DNA from 2 places in the Lysinibacillus sp. NPDC093688 genome. Region 1 is predicted to be linked to the other one. Evidence: riboswitches for the same ligand, from Rfam matches in the RefSeq annotation. Region 1 holds a riboswitch; the other holds the start of a gene.

Region 1 (7,962 bases):
GATATCGGCTAACTGACCTGCATCGTGCAGGCCTAAGCACAAAGCCGATTCCGGACGCAATTATGCCAAGGCATAATTGATTCTATCTAAAAAAACAGCTACCAAACGTAGCTGTTTTTTATTTTTTAAATTATTTCGTTTCGCTAAATAAATTACTAAACTTCTTTTTTTTTCATAAAAATTGCGTGAATATTGTCATTATTATTTGCATATTGATCATTTTGCTCTAAAATATTTCTGTAGGGAAGGGAGCAATCTTTCATGACAATGTTACAAGACATTCTTAAGTTTAATGAAGATTTCGTTCAAGAAAAAAAATATGAGCCTTTTATTACAACAAAGTATCCTGATAAACGCATCGTTGTGTTATCTTGTATGGATACTCGTCTTGTTGAGCTGTTACCTAAAGCTATGAATTTACGTAATGGCGATGTAAAAATCGTTAAAAGTGCTGGGGCATTAGTTAGTCACCCTTTTGGTGCAATTATGCGTAGTTTACTTGTAGCTGTTTATGAACTGCAAGCGGATGAAGTGTATGTTGTTGGACATTACGACTGCGGTATGAGCGCAGTTGACCCAGAAGCAATGCTAAATAAAATGGTTGCTAGAGGGATTAATCCCGATACTATCAAAACGGTAGAAAATTCAGGTCTTGATTTAAAAGAGTTTTTACGTGGCTTTGGCGACGTAGCAACAAGTGTTAAGAAAAGCGTAGATACAATTCGCAATCACCCGTTAATGGTGAAAGATGTGCCTGTTCATGGATTAGTAGTTGATCCAAATACAGGTCGCCTTGATTTAATCATAGACGGTAGTAAACAATAGTAAAAATAAGAAGCGTCTATCCTTCATTACTTGAAAGTAAGACGCTTCTTTTTATTCGTTCTCTAAACGTGCATACATATAATGATCCACCCATTGGCCATTAATGTACAGCAGCTTTCTCAAAAGACCTTCTCGCTGAAATCCAGACTTTTCTAAAACTCGGATAGAAGGATTATTTTGTGTTGAAACATAAGCCTCTACACGATGTAAGCCTACTTGCTCGAACGCAAATTGCACGACCATATTCACTGCTTCTGTCACGATCCCTTTTCCCACATAAATTTCATCCATCGCATAGCCAACAAACGCACTGGAATACGGTAAACGTTTTACTGCATAAAGAGCAATATGTCCTATTAGATTATTTGTACCTGGCTCAAAAATACCGAAAGTAAATTCCCTCTTTGAGTCCATTAAGTATAAGCTTTCTTGAATTTTTTTATATTGAGCATTAATTGTATAATATTCAGGTCGTTGTAACGGTTCGTATGTAGACCAAAAATATTTATTGCGGCTTACGAGATCAGTTAAACTTTGTGCGTCTTTTTCATAAAATGTGCGAATGTAGCATTTCCCCCCCTGAATTGATACCACATTTTCACCCTTTTTCCTCAATAGTCTCCAAATTTTAAGCACCATTTTTCCACACTAACCTTCCGATAATTGTTTAAAGCCTGCGTTCATTTTCAATGGATCTAACCCCAATTGCCTGAAGTTTCACTGTATCCCGTTTTAACGGCCAGTAAATGTCTTTCCCTGTTTTAAATTGAATTTCAATCAACATAGTACACGATTAACTGACTATAATGCTCAACTAACAATTTGTGGGTAAACCCCCACCGAATTGAAGTTTTACTTTATTGTATGTAAAAAAAGATGCTGCTACAACTAAAACATCTCGTCTTGTTGTTACAGCATCAATAACATTATTTCACTTTTTGTTTTTGTTTTTTAGGCTTCTCTTCTAGCAATTCAAGGCTAGACGATTCAGCATCTTCTAAATGCGCTTTGTCTAAGACATTCGTTACATGAAGGCCACGTTTTTTTGCTTCACGTTCTATATGTGCTAGTGTTTCTTGCAGCACCTGTACACGTGCATATTTTTTATCGTCTCCTGGTATTAGAACCCATGGAGCACTTTTCTTATCGGTCTTCTCAAACATTTCATTTGCAGCTTCCGTATACTGTAGTGTTTTTTCACGATTTCGCCAGTCTTCATCTGTTAGCTTCCAAGACTTATACGGATCTTGCTCACGTTCTTTAAAACGTTTAAGCTGCTCCTCATCTGATACTTGAAGCCAAAACTTAATAACAATATAATCTTCTGCCGTTAAAATCTTTTCAAAATTATTAATTTCTTCGTATGCACGAGACCACTCTTCATTTGTTGCAAATCCTTCAATACGCTCAACTAATACACGGCCATACCATGAGCGATCAAAAATAGCGATTTGCCCATGCTGTGGTAGCTTTCTCCAAAAGCGTTGTAAATAGTTGTAGCGTAGTTCATGAGGCTGAGGTGCTGAAATCGGGTGTACGACATAACCACGTGGATCAACACGTTCGATTAGACGCTTAATAGCACCACCCTTACCAGCAGCATCCATACCTTCAAATACTAAAATTAACCCTATTTTATTGTTTAATAAAAACTGTTGAGCATTTAACATTTCATACTGGAGTACTTTTAATTTCTTTTTATACATTTTCTTATCCAGATTAACTGATAGATCTAGATTATTTAAATTTTGAGTCATTAAAACTTCACTCCTTACATTTGTATACTCCCATTGTACTAAAGAAATATATGAATGCACATTTAAATGGTAAATTGTAGATAATTTTAGCGAAACAACACGATACATTGTTGGAAATTTCCGTTATAATGAAAATATAACGTTACAGTCCTATACTTATTTGTCTTTTCCCTATACAATTTAACACGAAGGGAGAGGAAAACATGCCTCGATTTTTTTTGATGACAATCACTTACGTTGTCTCACTTATCCTAACCTTTTCATCCTATTTCATGAAAATAAACGGTCAATCTTCCTTAGAGATCTCAAATCGTTTTCCAGTAATATTTGCACCTTTTGATGTTAGTTATGTGATTTGGATTGTGGTTTACATGTTACTTGGTTATTGGTTAGTCATGAATCTAAAAAAGACATCTATTCAACAGACTGTTCTCTTTAGTAGCATATGTATCATGCAGGCGTTAGCAATTGTTGTTTGGCATCACGAACTATTTATCGTGTCAATTGTCAGTACGTTTATTTTAGTCCTGTATTTATCTAAGTTGTACAAAACGTACCCACTCAGCAATAATTCACTTACAGGTCGTTTACCCTTCTCGATTTACTTCGGGTGGATTACATTCAGCCTGATGACAAATGTAAGCTTTACGCTAACATCTTATCAATGGAATGGTTTTGGGCTTAGTGATCCCCTTTGGGCAGTTATTTTACTAACACTTGGGGTAGCAATAGCACTACATATCCGTTTCCATTATTTTGATATTATCTATCCAAGTGTATTTATCTGGTCCTATATCGGGGTCGCATTACATAATGGTTTTGATGAGCTACTTGTGTCAACGGCAGCCTTATTTTTATGTGGAGTGCTACTTGTCGGTATATTATTTATTAAAAAAAATCCTGCCCACCAAAATTAAATTGGTAGCAGGATTTTTAGCTTTTTTATTGTTCATCAAGTGAAGTTAAAATAATTGGTTTGTCTTTTGTAACGATAATTGAATGCTCAATTTGAGCAACTAATGATTTGTCTGGCGTAACGAATGTCCAGCCATCACCAGATTCCACAATATGCTCCGCTTTCGCTGAGATAAATGGCTCGACTGCAAGTACCATGCCCTCTTTCATAATTGTAGAATCCCATGCATCATAATAATTTAAAATATGATTTGGCTCATCATGTAAAGAACGACCTAAACCATGACCTGTTAGGTTCATTATCACTGTTAAATCATTGGCATATGCTTCACGCTCAACAGCTTTGCCGATTTGGTTTAATTTTGATCCAGCTTTTACTTTTGTCATTGCACGGTCGAAAGCACTTTTAGCTACGCGACATAGCTTTTCTTTATCCTCATAACCTTCACCAACTACAAATGAAATGCCCGTATCCGCAAAGTAACCATTTAATGAACCAGATACATCTATATTGACGATATCTCCCTCATTAATCACACGTTCACCTGGAATACCATGTGCGACTTCCTCATTAACACTAATACATGTGTATCCTGGGAAATCATACTCCCCTTTAGGTCCAGAAACTGCTCCTGCCTCAGCAAACATACGGCCTGCAATTTCATCTAGTTCAAGTGTTGTTACACCTGGTTTTGTAGCAGCCTTCATGGCTTCACGAATTTCAGCACAAATACGGCCGATTTTTTTAAAGGCTTCAATCTCTTCTTGCGTTTTTACAATCATTTTTAACGTCCCTTTCATCTAATATCTCTATTTAATATAACATAACTTTTTATACATAAAACGCTAAACGCTCTAAATATTATATGCCATCATAAAGTGTAAATTGCTGAAAACAGGCTCATTACTAAAAGTTAAGAATGACATTTATTTAAAACGTATGCCATGCATAAGTTGATTGGAGTGGAGGCTGGGCGACTCCTCGGGGATCAGCGAAAGAGGAACGAAGGCTAAAGCCATCACATCCTGTGATAACGCCTTCGTGACCAACCTCGGTGCTGCTGCCGCTACGTTAGCACTACGCTTTCGCGCAAAAAACATCTGTTGGCCCGAGACCCTGCAGCGAAGCGAAGCGGCTCATCGAACGCCCCCAGGAAGCTTTGCTCTGTGCGAAAGCGTAGCGACAGCAACAACAAAGCGCCCAGCCGGAACGGAAATCAACCTCATGTTATGGGGATGAGCTAAAAAACAATGATCCTTCATCCAATTTAATAAAAATAAAACCCTTCACTCGTGTGAAGGGCATAATAATTATGATTTTCGTTGCATTAATTGAGGTGCTGCCGTAAATAACAGAACACCGACAATCGCTGTTAAAATCGTTGCTGGTAGCATATATGTTCCATTATAAATAATTGAATAAATCCATGCATTTTGATCGCCAGCATACTCTGCAAAAAATACAGCGCCCCCAATGGTATGTGCTGCATAACGTAAAAAGCCCGCTATTACCGTTCCTAAAATAATATAAAGCGCCATTTTCTTTTTGTTTAAATCTTTTGCAGCCTCAAGCACTGGCCCACGCACAACGGCCGCTAAGCCTACTACTGTAAAGGCAACACCATAATCAAGTGTTCCTTGAAGCCAATGTATAATATAGGCACCAAACATTGTTTGCATAACACCAATGAGTAAACCCGTTGTCATGCCTGGAATAAGGCCCCAGCGAAATGCTATTAACACTATTGGAACCATCACGAGACTAACAGAGCCACCTTGTGCCCATACTTTAAAGGAAACCTGATCAAGCACAAGGCCAATCGCTGCGAATATCGCAATCTCCACAAGCATTAAAAGTCTTTTATTGTCCATAATTATTCTCTCCTTTGTTCCGATGTAGGATACAAGAGCAGGAATAGAAATCAGTTGGCAAATATGTTCCTATATGGCATCAATAATTATTAAAAAACGATGCCAGGACAGAGCCTCACATCGTAAAAGTGTCGGTTTCTATCCACATCCCTACGCAAGCGTTAACTTACAGGTTCAAAGAGTCAAGGCATTACGTGCCCAGTCTCAGCTGACATCATCAGCTCCCCTTGTGGTCGTTACATCTTAATTTAGTTGAACAACCTCATTGTACGCAAACACTATAACGATTACAACCTCTTCCACATTAATTTTTTGAAACTTTACTGTTTTTCATGCGTAAATATTAAAAAAGGAGGTACAACTATGGAGAACCAAAAAATTTTATCTGCCTTTAGTTATCTCAGTATCTTTTTCGCACCTTTTATTGTGCCATTAGTAGTTTACTTTGTTTCAAAAGATCACGACGTAAAGAGTCATTCTCTTCGAGCACTAATATCACATTTAATCCCAGTCGCATTTGGAATAATATTTTTTGCAGTCTTTATTTTCTCAACTTTATCATTCAACACTTTTGAACCTGATTCAGGTAGCAGTACATTTCTTATCATTTGGTTAGTTTCATTCGCAATTTACATTCTCGTCTCAATAGGAATCGTCATTTGGAATATTATTCAAGCTGTTCGCGTTATCCGATAAGTTTCATTTCAACCTTGAACAGAGAGTACTAAAAGGAGCTGTTATTTTTTGAAAGTATCTAAAGTTGTCAAAACCGCCGTAAAATTAGCACCTATCGTTATTCCAATTGTTAAAAAAGTAATCGCTGCAAAGAAGGGAACGGCTAATTCCTCCAAAAACATCTATAAGTAATAATACGTTTTTAAAGTTAAATGGGCTTAATAACAAGAATCTGCTTACTTTTTTCAGCAGATTCTTTTTTTCGTTTATTTAACAGTTCGCTATCTTCTATATGGCACTGTAATATAAAGTTTAACAATACACATGAGGAGTTGTTTATGATAAATACCGAAAAACAATTAATGAGCTTGGTTAATGCTGCACAGGTCCTAACATCAACACTCGATATAGACCAAGTGTTAGAGAAACTTATTAGTGAAGTACTCCATGTGATTAAAGGTGCTGATGCAGGTGTGCTGTTTATGTTAAATACAGAGACAGATCGTTTAATTGCTAAGCATACTGTAGGTTATGATCTAGCTTACTTGAAGAAAATTCACCTTGCCTCAAATGAAGGGATGACTGGAAAAGTATTCTCTCAAAAAAAGGCATTTAGATTCCATACTAGCGATGATGTAACTGAAAATATGGCCGATTTATTTCCACAGTATGAAGAAAACTATACAAAAGCAGTCGGTGATTTTACTTACCCAAAAAGTGCTGTTTGTGCTCCGCTTCTTGATAAAAGTAATTCATGTATAGGCGTGTTAACGATTGTCAATTTTTCAGGAGATACACAGTTTGAGAATAGTGATTTAACAATGCTTCAAGCATTTGCGAATCAATCCTCAATCGCCATCGAAAATGCAAAATTATTTACTCAAAACGAACGCTCTAAACGCATTTATAATGCTTTAACACGAGTCTCTTTAACACGAGGTCGACTAAACGATATGATCGATACCCTCGCTTCCTTACTAGGACAGTCTGTAGCAATTACCACTGATTTTTACGATTTACTTGTCACATCTTCTTCAACAGCAAAGCTTGCAACCGAAATTTTAAAAGAGCAGGAATCAGAGCATCTTCATACAGTTGTTCAACAATGCGTGCGACATCAAGTACATATACCAATCAACCATGAAATGTATGTAAGTTATTTGTTCCCTATCCATACAGAGCGGGGTGTAATAGGAATACTGTTGATTGTTATGGATCAACATTTACAGATGGATCCTCTAGATTTATTTGCAGTAGAACAGGCAAGTGCTCTTTTCGCCTTACAATTAGCCGAGGAGGAAAAGGAGCTTGAAATTTCCTTCAAATATGACGGTTATTTGTTACAACAGCTACTAAACTTGAATTTTAATGCCTTTTATAAACGTCAAGAAGCCCAACAAACGACCCATTATTTATGCGCTACTCTACAGCTTGAGGGAAGTAAGTATGGTGTTGCTCAAACTAAAAAAAAGCAGCAACAATTTAGCAAGCTACTTTATCGCTTAGCACGTTTATTTTCCTTACCAGTTTTTATCTCAGAACATGATTTACACTATCATTTTTTATTTATGAACAATCTAAGAGAACCAGTTGAACAATTTAAAGAAAGCATTCAACTTTTTTTCAAGCTCCTCGATAAGGATTCTAAAAAGTACAATTCACTGTCGTTTATCGTTGGCCTAGGGAGACATTTCGACACTATTGAAAATATTTCTAGCTCTCACCGGGACTCAAAAAAGTGCATTGACTATTTACAAACACTCGAACAGGCACCGTTCATTTTATCCTACGATAAGCTTGGACCATACTCACTTTTCTTACATAACGACCCACAGGAAATGGCAGAATATGTAGAGATGAAGCTTGGACCAATTATCGAATATGACAAACAGCATAAAACTGATTTGTTATATACACT
Region 2 (7,962 bases), on a different contig from region 1:
AGAGCCAAAGTCGTGGATAGCCTCGTCAAAGCGACGGATAGAACCGTCGAATGCGTGGATAGCACCGTCAAAATCGTGGATAGAAGAGCCAAAGTCGTGGATAGCCTCGTCAAAGTGATGGATATAACCTTCAAAGTGACGGATAGAACCAGTGTTATCGAAGCCGATACCACGATTCTGGACGCATAATTTATTTTTTGTTGAGATTGAAAAGGACTCGGCGCAAAGCCGAGTCCTTTTCAATTTTTATTGTTTACCTGAACGTTGAGCATCTTTATAGATGTCGATGGCCTTGTTTAATTTGTTAATAGCATCTGTCACGTCGTACGAAGAAGCATAGACGTTATTAACAATGGATTGAGCGTGTTGAACTGCTTTTTCTAGACTGCGTTTTTCTCTTTCTGTTGTCCATAGTTCGTAATAGGGGATATCAGAGCCATCTCCATTCTCAGAAACTTTTACATACTGAACAGAGTTAATGAGCGATGCTAGCCAAGATTTATCAACGTAATGCCAATAATTCGTACCAGACTTATAATTACTCCTATATGTTGAAATGGCATTATTTAAATAATAATATGCAGACGAAATATCTGACTGAGACGAGGAGCTATTATTTGCAATACCTTGTGCGTATGAAACGGCAGAAACTAGAGCATCTTTTTCACTTTGCGTCGTCCAAATGACATTGGAGGATAATTCAGAGCCGTTCACAGAAACGGTTACATACTGAACAGAGTTAATAAGTGAAAAAAGGGCAGATCGATCGGCATTCGATTGATACGTACCATATTTATGCGCGTTCTTATAAACTGTAATAGCGTAGTTTAAATTGTTAATAGCGTTTATGATATCAGACTGTGTTGCATAGTTATTATTTACAACATACTGAGCAGATGAAACGGCAGAGGTTAGAGCATCCTTCTCGCTTTGAGTCGTCCAAGGTACATATGATGCTACATCATTACCATTGTTCCAAGAAACCGTTACATACTGAACAGAATAGATAATCGATTGTAGTGAAGACTTATCACCATAGACATATTTTGTTCCGCTTTTTTGCACAGCTTGATAAGCGCTTAATGCTTTTTTGTACTGTGTAATAGCATTGTTTACTTGTTCCTGTGAGGCGTAAGAATTATTCACTACTGCTCTTGCGCTGCTTACGGCAGATTCGAATGCTGTACGTTCAGCCTGCGTTGTCCATTTCTCGCTTGTTAAAACGTCATATCCATTAACAGATACTGCAACATACGGAGGTGAAGCTACTAAATTGCTTAGCTCCGTTTTATTTAAAACAGGTAATGACACAGAGGCTTTTTTATCATCCACCTGCACTTTATTAATTAGATGCCCTGAATTTAATGCCACCTTTGCCCCATGTTTGACAACTACTTGCTCAATTTTACCTTTTCCGTAAAGGCTGAAATCTTTCTCAACATCGATAATCAGTTTATCAACATTGGCCGTTACTTCAAATGCAGTAACTTTACCAATTACCTCGACTTTCGAAATAGTTTTGTCAGAAGTCACACTTACTTTAGTGCGCTTTAAGTTAATGTTTGGAGATTGCATATTTTTTAGAGAAACATTTAACCAATTACTATTTCTAGTCAATAAAGGTCTAAAAGTAATTGTATCCCCAATAGTAACGTCATCAAATGTAATGGCCTTCTTCACACGATTCGTTACAATAAGCTCATCTTCAATAGTGACATTTTGAACTTTTACATAATCCGCATTTACAGTTAGACTTCCAGCAATTTGCGCGTCACCGCCATCAAAATCTACCGCTTTATTTTTTGTTCCAGCTTTAGTTAGTGTTAGTGATGAAATACTAGTAATTTCACCGTTCTTTACGACTATAGTAGCTTCAGCATTCGCCAATGCAGCATTATTAGATGTGTTTAAGAGGGGCTTCAATGACTGACTAATTTTAAATTGGCCATTGGATGTAAGTAATTTATCTTTAGTAATGTTGGTAATGGTCACACTTTGCCCTTTTGTTTTGGCTGCAGCTACCTGCCCATCAATGTGAATTGAGTGGTTTAACGATGAATCATTAGATGTGGCATTTGCAGTTGACGTAGGCACTACTAAGGTTGCTGTAATAGCAGTAGCCATAAAAGTAGAAAATATTTTATTCTTCATTTTTGTCACCCTAATCATTGTATTTAATGGATAATATATCATACATTTCTTCAATTTAGTGCGCGATTGGGTCATTTTACTATATTAATTTAAATAAAGTGATAGCCCCTTTTTCTGTATCGTTTGTTTTAAGATTGAATTGTTTATTATCTCAATAAATAAATCATCCTTCCAACCAAAAGAGCCATTTGTCATTGTTTTAACATGATGAAAAATACTAGATGAGTTTCGTTATGTTCAGAAAATGGCCTTGTTATGAGGGATGAATAAACGATGAAGTGCATTGACCGAGTATACAAACAGCACTACTATAGGAGAGGAAAGGGGGACACGCTATGATGTATCTCGGCATGATTTTTTTTCAAATTGTAGCTCCGATTTTAGTGCTTCTAGTACTTGGCGCAGTTTTACAAAGGAAATTTCGTTTTAATTTAAAGGCGTTATCTCAACTTATTACATATTGCTTTATGCCAGCAGCTGTTTTTGTGAATTTATACGAAACAAGTATAGAGCTGTCTGTGCTAGGGGAAGTGGCATTATTTATTCTGCTCTTTATCGGAAGCCAAATGGTGCTTAGTCACTTTCTAGCAAAGGGGCTCGGTTTAGTAAAAACAGAGGCTGCGGTGTTTAAAAATAGCGTTGTCCTAATTAATTCAGGCAACTATGGTATTCCAGTTGCACAAATGATTTTCGTGACCCAGCCGATTGGGGTAGCGATTCAAGTCATTCTCGTCATATTTCAAAATATGACGACCTATACTTACGGCTTGTACAATTTAATTTCTTCAACAAAATCAGGCATGTCGATTTTGAAGGACTTCCTCAAAATGCCTATTATTCATGCACTTATTATCGGCGTTACTATGAACTATTTTAATATCCCTATTCCGCAGTTCGTAAAAATTCCGATAGACCATGTGGCAGGTGGCTTTATCGCTGTAGCATTAATAACTTTAGGGGCACAACTATCACAGCTTGAAATTAAATCCATGTTCAATAAGATGGTATACATTAGCTGTTTTACACGATTAATCATAGGGCCAGCCGTAGCATTGCTTATCATTTTTGCGCTTGGTCTTGATGGTGTCGTGGCACAATCACTTTTTATAGCTAGTTCATTCCCGACTTCGCGAAATAGCTCTAGTCTAGCATTAGAATATGACGTAGAATCGGCAACTGCTGCACAAACAGTTTTATTTTCAACGATTGTGAGCTGTATTACAGTGACGATTGTAATTTATGTAGCGGAGTTGTTGTTTACCTAACCTAAATGCTCTTCTGAATCAAAGATAGGATTGCAGCCCTCCTTGTAGGGACTTATATAAGTTAATTACCAAAACGTGTGGTTGATTTCCGTTCCGGCTGGGCGCTTTGTTGTTGCTGTCGCTACGCTTTCGCACAGATAAAACAATTGCTGACGCTTCGCTTTCGCACAGAGCAGAGCTTCCTAGGGGCGTCCGATGAGCCGCTTAGGCCAACACGATGTTGGTCACGAAGGCGTTATCACAGGATGTGATAACGCCTTCGTTCCTCTATCGCTAATCCCCGAGGAGTCACCCGGCCTTCACTCCAATCAACTAAAATTCATGGCTTACGTTTAAACTTCTTTCAGTAGAAGTCTCCCATCTCAGTAGTGTCCAAGCATCAGTGGAACACGGAATCGATAAGGGATTAATATAGGATGTTAGCCTAAAATCATCATATCCATGCGATAACAGCTAATTGACCTGCATCATGTTATTGCTGACGCTTCGCTTTCGCACAAAAAACATCTGCAGGCCTAGGCACAAAGCCGAATCCAGACGCAATTATGCCGAGGCATAATTGATCAATGGCTGTCGCCAACTTTTGATGAAAAGCCAAAAATAATCAAATGAAGCTTCCATCTATTAGCAATATCTGCTACACTAGCATCAAACTTAATAGTATTAACTAGGGGAGTCTGATGAGTCAGGCTGAGAGGGAAACGCATAGAGGTTTCTTGACCCTTTGGACCTGATCTGGCTCATACCAGCGTGGGAAAGTTAACCATTATTGCACACTATGTTATTTGCAATAACTATACCTTTACATTCTTAGCCGGATCCAAAATTTTTTTTGGATTCGGCTTTTTGTCTTCATTCAGCGGAAGACTCCTATCTTTGCAGGTGATGAGATGTATGCGGTTAAGCTTCCTATCAAGTGGGTGCCCAAACGCCTGCTGAATGAAGACAAGCCTCCGGCGGATGTCACGGATTTTAAAAGGAATGAATTGTGCGGGCACAATTCAAAATCCGGACGCAATTACGCCAAGGCGAAATTGATTTTTGTGGGTGAGCTAGATTCGGTCCTTATATAAATATAAAAGGGAGCGAAGTAGTTTATGACAACAGTTAGCGATAAGAACATTACGATTATGTCAAGTTTTGAAGGAAGTAAAAAGGTTTACGTAGAAGGATCTCGAGCAGATATTTTAGTACCAATGCGTGAAATTTCTTTAAGTCCGACGACAGGAAGCTTTGGTGAAGAGAAAAATGCGCCAGTGCGTGTTTATGATACGAGTGGCCCGTACACTGATCCTGCGCATAAGGTGGATATTACGAAAGGATTGCCAGCTTTACGTAGTGCGTGGATCAGAGAACGAGGTGACGTTGAAGAATATGAAGGTCGTACGATCAAGCCAGAAGATAATGGGTTTCGCAATTCTGAAGATCCACGAATAAAAGAAAATGTATTTCCTGATTTATCTAGAAAGCCTTTGCGTGCGAAGAAAGGTGGAAATGTAACACAGCTTCACTACGCACGAAAGGGAATTATTACTCCAGAAATGGAATTTGTAGCGATTCGCGAAAATATGGATCCTGAGTTCGTACGCTCAGAGATCGCGGCGGGACGTGCAATTTTACCATCTAATATTAATCACCCTGAGGCAGAGCCAATGATTATTGGACGCAACTTCCACGTGAAAATTAACGCCAATATTGGGAATTCAGCGGTGTCATCTTCTATCGCAGAAGAGGTAGAAAAAATGACGTGGGCTACACGCTGGGGTGCTGATAACATTATGGATTTATCTACGGGTAAGCATATTCATACGACACGTGAATGGATTATCCGTAATGCCGCAGTGCCAGTAGGGACGGTGCCGATTTATCAAGCGCTAGAAAAAGTAAATGGTGTGGCAGAGGATTTAACGTGGGAAGTGTATCGTGATACGTTAATCGAACAAGCAGAGCAAGGTGTTGATTACTTCACGATTCATGCAGGGGTATTGCTACGTTATGTGCCATTAACGGCTAATCGTGTAACCGGCATAGTGTCTCGAGGAGGCTCGATTATGGCGCAGTGGTGTTTATATCACCATCAAGAGAGCTTCTTATATACACATTTTGAAGAAATCTGTGAAATTATGAAAGCCTATGATGTTGCTTTCTCTTTAGGTGATGGTTTACGTCCTGGTTCTATAGCCGATGCAAATGATGAGGCTCAGTTTGTGGAGCTGGAAACGCTAGGGGAATTAACACAAATTGCCTGGGAGCATGATGTACAAGTGATGGTAGAAGGACCAGGGCATGTGCCGATGCATCTTATTAAAGAAAATATGGACAAGCAGTTAGAGGTGTGTAAGGAAGCTCCTTTCTATACTTTAGGGCCGCTAACGACAGATATTGCTCCGGGCTATGACCATATTACATCAGCCATTGGTGCTGCGATGATAGGTTGGTATGGTACGGCAATGCTATGTTATGTGACGCCTAAAGAGCATCTTGGCTTACCAAATCGTGATGATGTTCGTGTAGGGGTTATTACGTATAAAATTGCTGCACATGCTGCTGATTTAGCGAAAGGGCATCCGGGGGCACAGCAACGTGATGATGCACTATCTAAGGCACGCTTTGAATTCCGCTGGCGCGATCAATTCAACCTATCGCTAGATCCAGAGCGTGCAGTCGAATATCATGATGAAACATTGCCAGCAGAAGGAGCAAAAACTGCGCACTTCTGTTCAATGTGTGGACCTAAGTTTTGTAGTATGAAAATCTCACAGGATATTCGTACTTATGCAAAAGAAAAAGACTTAAATACGACTGAAGCAATCCACAAAGGTATGCAGGAAAAGGCGAAGGAATTTAAAAAGGCAGGCAGTCAAATTTATCAATAATTATTAGAGCGGGCTTGTGTCTATCAAATTAGGCGCAAGTCTTATTTTGATTCATCACCAAAAGTGGTGAATGACATTTGTTAAAACCTATGCATGTATATAGGTTGATTGGAGTGGAGGCTGGGCGACTCCTTGGGGATCAGCGTCACAGATGAGACCCTGGAGCGAGCAGATAGGGGAACGAAGGCTAAAAGCATCAAATCCTGTGATAACGCCTTCGTGACCAACATCGTGTTGGCCCAAGCGGCTCATCGGACGCCCCCAGGAAAGCGCCCAGTCGGAACGGAAATTAACCACTCATTATGGTGATGAGCCCTCGTTTTGTAATTAAGATAAAAAAACTCCATGTGAAGTTGCCCTTCACATGGAGTAAAAAGTTGGATTTGGATATCAATAATAGTAGAAAAAAATCAATTTGCCTTGCTGAAATGTTAAACGTTAGTTGGTTGTTTCACGTATGGATTTGAAAGATCCATACTTTCTAATGAAAGACCCATAGCTTTTGCTACACCTTCACCATATGCTGGGTCAGCTAAATAGCAGTGAAGGATATGACGACGTTTGATGAACTCTTCAACTGATGCCATATCATTAGCAGTATTTTCAAATAGGCGTTGTTGCTCTTCAGCAGTCATTAGGTTGAATAATTTACCTGGCTGCTCGAAGTAGTTGTTGTCATCTTCACGGAAGTCATGGATACCTGCATGACCGTCAATACGTAATTCAGGCTCTTTATAGTCTAAGTTATGCTCCCATTCGCCGTAGCTATTTGGTTCATAGCCCAAAGTAGAACCAAGGTTGCCATCGAAACGCATAGCACCATCGCGGTGGAATGAACGGAATGGACATTTTGGTGCGTTTACAGGAAGCATGTAGTGGTTTACACCTAAACGGTAGCGTTGTGCATCTGCATACGCAAAGATACGAGCTTGTAACATTTTGTCTGGCGAGAAGCTGATGCCAGGGATAATGTTAGATGGTGCAAATGCAGCTTGCTCAACTTCAGCAAAGTAGTTGTCCGAGTTTTTGTTTAACTCAAATTCACCCACAGGAATTAATGGGAAGTCTTTTTTATACCATACTTTTGTTAAATCAAATGGGTTATATGGTAATTCGCGAGCTTGTTCTTCTGTCATTACTTGAATAGACATTTTCCATTTAGGGAAATCGCCATCTTCAATTGCCCCATATAGATCGCGCTGTGAAGATTCGCGGTCGTTACTGATTATTTCTGCAGCCTCAGCACCAGTTAGGTTTTTAATCCCTTGCTCTGTACTGAAGTGGAATTTAACCCATACGCGCTCATTTTCTTCATTAATAAAGCTATAAGTGTGAGAACCGAAACCGTGCATGTTGCGGTATCCAGATGGAATACCACGGTCAGACATTACGATTGTTACTTGGTGAAGTGCTTCTGGTAATGAAGTCCAGAAATCCCAGTTTGAATTAGCGTTTTTCATATTTGTACGTGGGTCACGTTTTACCACGTGGTTTAAATCTGTGAAGTGTAAAGGATCACGGAAGAAGAATACAGGTGTGTTGTTACCAACTAAATCCCAGTTACCTTCTTCGGTATAGAACTTAAGTGCAAAGCCACGAATATCGCGCTCAGCATCCGCTGCACCACGCTCACCTGCAACTGTTGAGAAGCGTGCAAACATGTCTGTCTT

Evidence for each region. A riboswitch is a leader RNA that binds a small molecule or an ion and turns the genes downstream of it on or off. The one in region 1 is predicted to bind thiamine pyrophosphate.
Region 2: it holds a riboswitch for thiamine pyrophosphate, as region 1 does, so the genes downstream of both, thiC (phosphomethylpyrimidine synthase ThiC) here and thiT (energy-coupled thiamine transporter ThiT) in region 1, are expected to answer to the same signal.

Annotation. Positions count from the first base shown of each region.
Region 1 is NZ_JBNNUX010000025.1:20,821-28,782, reverse strand. Features, by position in the region: gene ACQKN2_RS17810 (beta-class carbonic anhydrase) at 262-825, shown strand; gene ACQKN2_RS17805 (GNAT family protein) at 877-1,464, opposite strand; gene ACQKN2_RS17800 (polyphosphate kinase 2 family protein) at 1,752-2,582, opposite strand; gene ACQKN2_RS17795 (hypothetical protein) at 2,786-3,499, shown strand; gene map (type I methionyl aminopeptidase) at 3,525-4,280, opposite strand; gene thiT (energy-coupled thiamine transporter ThiT) at 4,809-5,369, opposite strand; TPP riboswitch at 5,500-5,607, opposite strand; gene ACQKN2_RS17780 (DUF4870 domain-containing protein) at 5,733-6,065, shown strand; gene ACQKN2_RS17775 (hypothetical protein) at 6,114-6,236, shown strand; gene ACQKN2_RS17770 (helix-turn-helix domain-containing protein) at 6,383-7,962, shown strand, end outside.
Region 2 is NZ_JBNNUX010000036.1:14,808-22,769, reverse strand. Features, by position in the region: partial or broken gene ACQKN2_RS20650 (hypothetical protein) at 1-189, shown strand, start outside; gene ACQKN2_RS20645 (S-layer protein) at 247-2,151, opposite strand; gene ACQKN2_RS20640 (AEC family transporter) at 2,487-3,416, shown strand; TPP riboswitch at 4,076-4,190, shown strand; gene thiC (phosphomethylpyrimidine synthase ThiC) at 4,514-6,292, shown strand; gene ACQKN2_RS20630 (catalase) at 6,724-7,962, opposite strand, start outside.